One region of the Aminobacter sp. P4_D5 genome, then DNA from elsewhere that is predicted to be linked to it. Evidence: riboswitches for the same ligand, from Rfam matches in the RefSeq annotation. Region 1 holds a riboswitch; each other region holds the start of a gene.
The links. Region 1 has a riboswitch for cobalamin ahead of AC1DWF_RS21555 (ABC transporter ATP-binding protein). Riboswitches for the same ligand answer to the same signal wherever they lie in the genome.
Positions count from the first base shown of each region.

Region 2: linked by a shared signal. The riboswitch ahead of AC1DWF_RS11285 (DUF1636 family protein) and the one ahead of AC1DWF_RS21555 (ABC transporter ATP-binding protein) in region 1 are both predicted to bind cobalamin.
Region 3: linked by a shared signal. The riboswitch ahead of AC1DWF_RS16700 (ribonucleoside-diphosphate reductase subunit alpha) and the one ahead of AC1DWF_RS21555 (ABC transporter ATP-binding protein) in region 1 are both predicted to bind cobalamin.
Region 4: linked by a shared signal. The riboswitch ahead of bluB (5,6-dimethylbenzimidazole synthase) and the one ahead of AC1DWF_RS21555 (ABC transporter ATP-binding protein) in region 1 are both predicted to bind cobalamin.

Region 1 is NZ_JBFUIP010000115.1:13,133-15,328, forward strand. It holds gene AC1DWF_RS21550 (MFS transporter) at 1-723, shown strand, start outside; cobalamin riboswitch at 756-967, shown strand; gene AC1DWF_RS21555 (ABC transporter ATP-binding protein) at 1,080-1,895, shown strand; gene AC1DWF_RS21560 (ABC transporter substrate-binding protein) at 1,923-2,196, shown strand, end outside.
Region 2 is NZ_JBFUIP010000040.1:21,855-24,050, reverse strand. It holds gene AC1DWF_RS11290 (winged helix-turn-helix domain-containing protein) at 1-896, shown strand, start outside; cobalamin riboswitch at 891-1,097, shown strand; gene AC1DWF_RS11285 (DUF1636 family protein) at 1,137-1,577, shown strand; gene cobW (cobalamin biosynthesis protein CobW) at 1,574-2,196, shown strand, end outside.
Region 3 is NZ_JBFUIP010000071.1:11,399-13,594, forward strand. It holds gene AC1DWF_RS16695 (hypothetical protein) at 1-153, opposite strand, end outside; cobalamin riboswitch at 641-854, shown strand; gene AC1DWF_RS16700 (ribonucleoside-diphosphate reductase subunit alpha) at 964-2,196, shown strand, end outside.
Region 4 is NZ_JBFUIP010000039.1:1,291-3,486, reverse strand. It holds gene AC1DWF_RS11000 (outer membrane beta-barrel protein) at 1-454, shown strand, start outside; gene bluB (5,6-dimethylbenzimidazole synthase) at 451-1,173, opposite strand; cobalamin riboswitch at 1,220-1,404, opposite strand; gene galU (UTP--glucose-1-phosphate uridylyltransferase GalU) at 1,473-2,196, opposite strand, start outside.

The DNA.
Region 1 (2,196 bases):
GCACTTGGTGAGGCCTATGGCTGGCGCATGACCTTCTACGCTGTCGTTGTCATCGGGTTGATCTCGGTCGCAGCGATTGCCTTTCTGGTACCGGCAGGTGTCGCACCTCCCGGCAAGGGCGGGATCGCGGGCGAGGTCAAGGTGCTGGGCAAGCTCCAGGTGTGGCTGGCGATGATCATCTCCGCACTCGCCTCGGGCAGCCTGTTTGCRGTCTTCACCTACATCAAGCCGATCCTCACCGACGTCACCGGCGTATCGGTGGATTCGGTGACCTGGATCCTGCTTTTGTTCGGCGGCGGCATGACCATCGGCAACATCATCGGCGGCAAGCTCGCCGACTGGAAGCTGATGCCGACGGCCCTTGGAGCGCTGATCGTCATGGCGGCGATCCATGTCGCCTTCGCTGCCTGGAGCACGAGCGCGCCACTGGCGATCCTGCTTGTCTTCATGTGGGGCGTCATCACCTTCGTCATCGTGCCGCCGATGCAGATGCGCGTCGTCGAGACCGCCTCGGAAGCGCCGAACCTTGCCGCGACGCTCAACCAAGGCGCGTTCAATGCCGGCAACGCCGCCGGTGCCTGGATTGGCGGTGCCGCCATTTCCTGGGGCGTGAGCTACGCCGACCTGCCGCTTGTCGGTGCGGCGATCGCGCTTTGCGCCTTCGGCGTGGCGCTATTGTCCTTCACACTCGACAAGCGTGACGCAATCGAGCAAGCCGCATGACGCTTTATCGATTGTCAGCACTTCGCCGCTGCTGTAGCCACGGCGGTGATGGTTCCTGATGCCTGACTCGGGCAACGGGATTAAATGGGAACACGGTGAGACGTCGCTCGACGCGAAACCGTGGCTGCCCCCGCAACTGTGAGCGGATAGCAATTCGGAGACATGCCACTGGCCGCGAGGCCGGGAAGGTTCCGAGGCGCGATCACCCGCGAGCCAGGAGACCTGCCATCATCTGTGCAATTCAAACCGGCCGGGGTGTGCCGTGGAGATGATGATGATGGCGATTGCCTATTCGATAGGTTTCGGTTCGCTGATCGGATCGTTCCGCCTGCTCCGTGCTTTCACGGAGAAAAGGCATGCTCGACCGTGTTCATGCGGCTAGCCGTCTCGTCGGCGACACTCCAGCTGAGCTTGAAATCGATGCCGTATGCTGGGGACCTCGTCCCTCGCACCAGATCCTTGCACCCGTAAGCATCCGCGTCGCACCCGGCGAGTTGCTGGCAATCGTCGGGCCGAATGGTGCTGGCAAATCGAGCCTGCTGCGCTGCCTCTATCGCTATCATCGCCCGAGCGGCGGAACTGTCAGGCTCGACGGCACCGACATATGGAAGATTAAGCCGCGCGATTGCGCCCGCCGCATCGCAACCGTCCTGCAGGAACCGGCTTCCGACTTCGGCCTGACGGTGGCCGAGATCGCCGAGCTTGGCCTGACACCGCATGCGACAGGCATGCGGACCGGCGACGATGATTATGCGCAGGTTGAGGCAGCACTGGCGCTCTTCGGCCTGACCAAGCTTGCCGCGCGCGATTTCGGCTCGTTGTCGGGCGGCGAAAAGCAGCGCGTGATGATTGCGCGTGCGCTGGTGCAGCGGCCCGACCTTCTGATCCTCGACGAGCCGACCAACCATCTCGACATCCGCCACCAGCTCGAAGTGCTCGAACTACTGCGCACGCTCGGCTGCACGGTCATTGTGTCGCTGCACGACCTCGCCCTTGCCTCGGCGCATGCCGACCGCGTGCTGGTGATGGATGGCGGCCAGGCCGTTGCCGCGGGCAGCCCCACCGACATCCTGACGCCCGAACGCATCCGCGAGAGCTTTTCGGTCGGAACCACGCTCGACAGCCATCCCGTCACCGGGCGGCCCCGCTTTTCCTTCCATCTCGAACGCTGAACCCAACAAACCACTCAAGGAGCCACCATGCGCCGACTTCCCCTTATCGCCGCGGCACTTTTCGCCGGCTGTGCCGCAGCCGCCGCAAGCAGCTTCCCGGTCACCGTCAAGACCTGCAACCGTGACCTGACCTTCGAGGCAGCCCCCAAGCGTGCCGTCTCGCATGACGTCAACCTGACCGAGATGATGCTGGTGCTCGGCCTTGCCGACAACATGGCGGGCTATTCCGGCATTTCGGGCTGGAAGACGCTGGATGAGAACGTGCGCAAGGGCGTTGGAGAGTTACCCGAACTCGCGCCGA
Region 2 (2,196 bases), on a different contig from region 1:
AAGGGATGTATGGCGGGCTTGCCAAGTTCGGCCGCGCGAACAGGCCTTACATAGAGGAGATTTTCCGCCACGTGGTCGACCGCGGCCCGATCGCCGCTTCCGAGATTGAAGGCGCCAAAGGTTCGGGCGGCTGGTGGGGCTGGAGCCGGGAAAAACACGCTTTCGAATGGCTGTTCTGGGCTGGCCGCATCACCACCCATTCGCGCCGTGGCTTCGAGCGACTTTATGATCTGCCCGAGCGAGTCTTGCCCGCGGGCATTTACAACAGTCCCATCCCTGCCCCGGCCGACGCGCATCGCGAACTGTTGCGAATCTCCGCCCGGGCCCATGGCGTCGCGACGGCCGCCTGCCTGCGTGATTACTTCCGCCTGTCGCCCGCCGAAATGAAAGGTCGCCTCGAAGAGCTGGTCGAAACGGGCGAACTGATTCCCGTCCGCGTCGAGGGCTGGGACAAGCAGGCCTACCTGCACGCCCAGGCCCGCATTCCACGTAAGGTCAGTGCCCGCGCCTTGCTCGCGCCGTTCGATCCGCTGGTCTTCGAACGCAGCCGCGCCGAAAGCCTGTTCGGCTTCCGCTACCGAATCGAGATCTACACGCCGGCCGAAAAGCGCCAGTATGGCTATTATGTCCTGCCCTTCCTGCTCGGCGAACGAATCGTCGCGCGCGTCGACCTCAAAGCTGACCGCCCAGCCGGTGTCTTGCGCGTCCATGCCGCCTATGCGGAGCCCTGCGCCCCGCCCGAAACGGCGGCCGAACTCTATGAAGAGCTGCAGCAGATGCGTGACTGGCTTGGCCTCGAAAGCATCAAGGTCACACCGGCCGGCGATCTCGGACCGGCGCTGAGCGACATTGCGGGTCGCTCCCTCACGTTGACTCCACCCCTCGCGAAAGCMTAAATCGACCCAGACGGTCTCCTCCCGGCAAGGGGAGGAGCTAAGAGGGAATGCGGTGCGGCGCTTTTGGCGTCAAATCCGCGGCTGTCCCCGCAACTGTAAGCGACGAGCCAAGACCGGTAACCACTGGGATGTCCTCCCGGGAAGGCGGCACGAAGGCGACGACTCGCGAGCCAGGAGACCTGCCGTCTGAAACATTGATCCGATCGCCTGGCGGGTGTCCCAGGCAAGGAGCCTGGTATTTTGGAACTCGACGACAATCTCTCTGTCGAAATTTTGGACGCATCCAGCGATGGCGCCGACCTGCGCGCCGCAGCGGATGTGACGATTCTCGTCTGCTCATCCTGCCGCGACGAAAACGGCTCGGACGCTCATCCCCGCGCAGGCGCCAAGCTCGCCGAATCCACACGCGCCGCCGCTGCACAAGAAGGCATCACGGTGCGCAGCGTCGAATGCCTCGGCAACTGCAAGCGCCGCCTGAGTGCGGCGATCCTGCGCGACGGCTCATGGAGCTACGTCTTCGGCGATCTCGCCATTAGCTCGGGCGACGACCTGATCACCGGCGCAAAACTCTTCGCCACCTCGACCGACGGCCTGATCCCGTGGCGAGGCCGTCCCGACAGCCTCAAGCGCGGCCTTGTCGCGCGCATCCCTCCCCTCGACCTCATCAAGGAAGACAAATGACCGCCTCCGTCGAACGCGTCCCCTGTACCGTCATCACCGGCTTTCTCGGCGCCGGCAAGACGACGCTGCTCCGCCACATCCTCGAAAACGCCAAGGGCAAGCGCCTCGCCATCATCGTCAACGAGTTCGGCGATGTCGGCATCGACGGCGAAATCCTCAAAGGCTGCGGCATCGACACCTGCCCGGAGGAAAACATCGTCGAACTGGCCAAYGGCTGCATCTGCTGCACCGTCGCCGACGATTTTGTCCCCGCACTGGACCAGATCCTGTCGCGTTCGCCACGTGTCGACCACATCCTGATCGAGACTTCGGGGTTGGCATTGCCCAAGCCGCTGATCCAGGCCTTCCAATGGCCCACGGTCAAGAGCCGCGTCACGGTCGACGGCGTCATCGCCGTTGTTGACGGCCCAGCGCTCGCAGAAGGCAAGGTCGCCGCCGACATGGACGCGCTCGCCGCCCAGCGCGCCCAGGACGAGACGCTCGACCATGATGATCCGGTCGAAGAAGTGTTTGAAGACCAGGTCGCCTGCGCCGACCTCATCATCCTGTCGAAAAGCGACCTGCTCGACGAGGCCGGCCTTGCGCGCGCCAACGCCATTGTCGGCGAGCACCTGTCGCG
Region 3 (2,196 bases), on a different contig from region 1:
CTGGAACGTCTCGAAATTTGAGTTCGGTATATCCGGTACGTCGAACCCCTCGGAGACGAAAGCTTCTCTGATCTGATCTGCCAGTGGCGCTATCGTCTCCCATTGGTCCGGAAGTACTTGTCGGAGCCGGCCTTCGAAGTCGGTTGCGATCATGCCCTGCGTCCCGAGCTGAATCCACAAAGTTGCGCTTCCCAATGCCAGCAGGATTCACTGTCCCTTTGAGCATTTCAATACCCGCATTCGGATGAGTACAGGTGAATGGGCGAGACCGCCCATCGCATGTCCAATACTCTGACTTTTTTGCTCTGGTATCGGCCGTCTGCAGCGCGGGATACTGAGCGCGTCTGAAAATTTACCCATTCAATGTCGTCCAGTGGCGGCAGTTTCGCCTATGCGTCGTGACCTACGCGAGATTCGCGGGTTCGCGCCCACAGCTAGCATCAGCAGGTCGCTGGGGTTGATTATCGCCAGCGCAATCGCTTCGATGGTGGTTTGCTTGTTCGTGCCCTGATCGTGCAAGGTTTCAAGATCCCCACTCAAACGATCTAGCGAGTGGCTCCGGTCACTACACAATTCGAGGAGGCCTTCAGAGGTTTGAAATTTCCTCTCTCCATTAATTGACAATGGCGTCGTCATCCATACTAGATATAGGCGTCGTGGTTCTTCTGAGTCTGTTTTAGGCTTGGAAGCTAAGAGGGAAGCCGGTGAGCGAGTTCGCAATGCCGGTGCTGCCCCCGCAACTGTAAGCAGTGAGTTGCTGTCGAGTAACGCCACTGGCGCCATGGAGCGCTGGGAAGGCCAGACAGCGGCAATGACCTGCGAGCCAGGAGACCTGCCGCGATAGATTTTGAACGTCCACGGGCGGGGTGTCCCGGTGGTGCGCTTGCGTTCTGCCGGCTTGCGCCGGCCGAGATTCAGCATGCGTCCGCTGAAGGCCTTCGCCCCAAACCATCGGGGAAGATGATGTTGGCGACCACTACACTTCAAACTACCGGGACCGACAGGATTCAGTCAGCTTTCAGCCAGGGTGGTTTCGAGACCGCGTCCGAACCTGGCTACCGGGTCATTCGGCGCAACGGCTCGGTGACACCGTTCGATGCGACCAAGATCACGGTCGCGCTGACCAAGGCGTTTCTCGCCACCGAGGGCCCGGTGGCGGCCGGTTCGCGCCGCGTCCACGACGTCGTCGGCGAGCTGGCCGGGCAGGTGTTTGCCGCGCTCACGCGACGGGCAGACGCCGGCCGCACCTTCCACATCGAGGAAATCCAAGACCAGGTCGAGCTGGCGTTGATGCGCTCCGAGCATCACAAGGTCGCCCGCGCTTATGTGCTCTACCGCGAGGAGCGGGCGCGCGAACGGGCTGCCACCAAAACGGCATGTGTCGAGGTCGCCGCACCGACGCTCCAGGTCAAGGCCGATGACGGCAGCTTGTTGCCGCTGGACGAGACACGCCTGGCCCGTATCGTCGACGAGGCGTGCGACGGGCTTGAGGCAGTCTCTTCGGATACCATCCTGGCTGAGACCAAGCGCAATCTTTATGACGGCATCACGGTCGACGAGCTTTCGCTGGCGCCGATTCTGGCTGCGCGAACGCTTGTCGAGACCGAGCCGAACTACGCCTTCGTCAGCGCCCGGCTGCTGATGGACCGCCTCCGGCGTGAGGCACTGAGCCTCGTCGCCGGCAGGTCCGAGCAGGCGACGCAAGGCGAAATGGCAGAACGCTATGCCTCCTATTTCGCCGACTTTATCGCCACCGGCATCGCGGTCGAGCTGATCGATCCCGAACTTGGCCGCTTCGATCTCGTCCGCCTGGGCGCGGCACTGAAGCCGGAGCGTGACCTGCAATTCCAGTATCTCGGGCTGCAGACACTCTATGACCGCTATTTCCTGCACGCCACTGGCAAGCGTTTCGAGCTTCCTCAAGCCTTTTTCATGCGTGTCGCCATGGGGCTTGCGGCACGCGAGATCGATCGTGAGGCCCGTGCAATCGAAATCTACGATCTGTTGTCGTCCTTCGACTTCATGGCCTCGACGCCGACGTTGTTCAATTCCGGCACGCTGCGGCCGCAGCTGTCTTCCTGCTTCCTCACCACCGTCGCCGACGATCTCGACGGCATCTTCAAGGCGGTGAAAGACAATGCGCTGCTCGCCAAATATTCGGGCGGCCTCGGTAACGACTGGACCCCGGTGCGTGGG
Region 4 (2,196 bases), on a different contig from region 1:
GGGCGAGAAATTCGGCGGCGAGCTTTCGGCCGGCTGGATCAGCGAAAACTTCGATGACGAGCGCCTCAAGACCATTTCCGAACCGACATTTGCCGCCGACCTCAGATGGTCGCCGATCCGTGGCACCATCGTTGGCTTCAACGGCGCAACCTTCGTGGAAGGCTCGACCACTCCGGGCGAAAGCGGCTCGATTCTCTATGCTGGGCGTCTCAGCGTCGAGCGTGAAATCCGCGCGAACCTCACGGGCATGGCAGCCGTGGGCGCCGGTTGGCGCGACTATGCCGACTCCGAGGACCACGATCTGACGCTGACCGCCGAAGCAGGCATGACCTGGTGGCTCAACCGCTATGCCGGCCTCACCGGCAGGCTGCGCCATGAAACGTTCACCAGCACACTGCCCAACCGCGATAGCACGACCAACACAGTGTTCCTCGGGATGAGAATCCAGCGCTAGGATTCAGGGGCAACGAGTTCGGCGGCAATCGCCTTCAGCGCTTCTTCTCCGCCACCGGAAAACACCTCGCTCATGATGAGATCGGCCAGCGGCAGGCGGCTGCCCCAGCCATGCCTTTCAAGGTCGGGCTTTTGCGCGAATTCGGAGACCCGGCCAACGCAGAGATAAGCCACCGGCACGACATGATCTGGAATGCCTAGCAGCTGCTTCAGCGCCTCGCGGTCGAGGATGCTGACCCAGCCGACGCCGACACCTTCGGCACGCGCCGCCAGCCAGAAATTCTGCACGGCGCAAACGGTGCTGTAGAGATCCATTTCCGGATTGTGCCAGCGTCCAAGCGGCGAATTTTCCGAGCGGCTCCGGTCGCAGGTGACGACAAGGTTGAGCGGGGTCTCGCAGATGCCTTCGAGCTTCAGCTTGCGGTAAAGTGCCTGCCGTTCCTCGGCGATGTGCGGCAGTTCCTGCTGGCGCGCGGCGAAGAACAGGTCGCGCACTTTCTGCCGGCGCTCGGCATCGCGGAGGACGATGAAATTCCATGGCTGCATGAAGCCAACCGACGGCGCGTGATGGGCAGCCATCAGCAGCCGCGCCAGCAGCTCATCTCTCAGTGGGTCAGGCCGAAAATGGCTGCGCACGTCGCGGCGCGTGAAGATGGCGCGGTAGACGGCATCTTGTGCAGCTTGGTCGAAACAATTGGAATTTAAATGGTCAGCCGGCATCGCGTATCCCCTTGCGAGCAATCGATTTCCCCCGCCTGACCATGCGGAGGACGATTTCTGCCGGGCCGGTCTTCTGGCTCGAGTTCAACCCGTTGTCGGCACCTTCCCATTCAAGATGAACAGTGGCTTTTGCCGATACGGTCCCTCTTACAGCGTTGGGCACGCCACGGATTTGCACCGTGTTCCCGATTCTCCCGCATCGCTGCGGGCACCTGGCAGGACATGTCTATCTGGAGCAGGCCCCGATGGCCATCGCTCCGCGCGCCCAAAATTGACGCGCGGGCGACATTGCAGCCGCTTTAGCGGCCCGGCTTCATCTCGTGCAGCAAGCCTTCGATGACACCGGCCATGCTTTTGCTGAGATCCGAACGCGACAGGGCAAATGCGACATTGGCTTCGACGAAGCCTTCCGGCGAGCCGCAGTCGAAGGTGCGGCCGCGATAGTGGTAGCCGTAGAAACGCTGCTGCTTTTCAAGCTTCAGCATCGCGTCGGTGAGCTGGATCTCGTCGCCGGCGCCACGCTCCTGGCTTGCCAGGATGTTGAAGATCTCAGGCTGCAGGATGTAGCGGCCATTGATGAAAAGGTTGGAGGGTGCCGTACCCTGCTTCGGCTTTTCCACCATGCCTTCGATTTCGAAGCCGGTGTGGACGGCCTTGCCCTGTCCGACGATGCCGTATTTGTGCGTCTCGGCGGGATCGCACTCCTGCACGGCGATAATATTGCTGCCGGTTTCGGCGTAAAGCTCGACCATCTCGCGCATGCAGCTCTTTTCCGACTGCATGATCATGTCGGGCAAAAGCAGTGCGAAAGGTTCGTCGCCGACCAGTTCGCGCGCGCACCAAACCGCATGGCCAAGGCCAAGCGGCACCTGCTGGCGGGTGAAAGAGGTCTGGCCCGGCCCTGGCTGGAGCCGCTGCAGCCGTTCAAGCTGTTCGATTTTGCCGCGCTGTGCCAGCGTGTCGTAGAGTTCGAACTGGACGTCGAAATGATCTTCGATGACCGCCTTGTTGCGGCCGGTGACG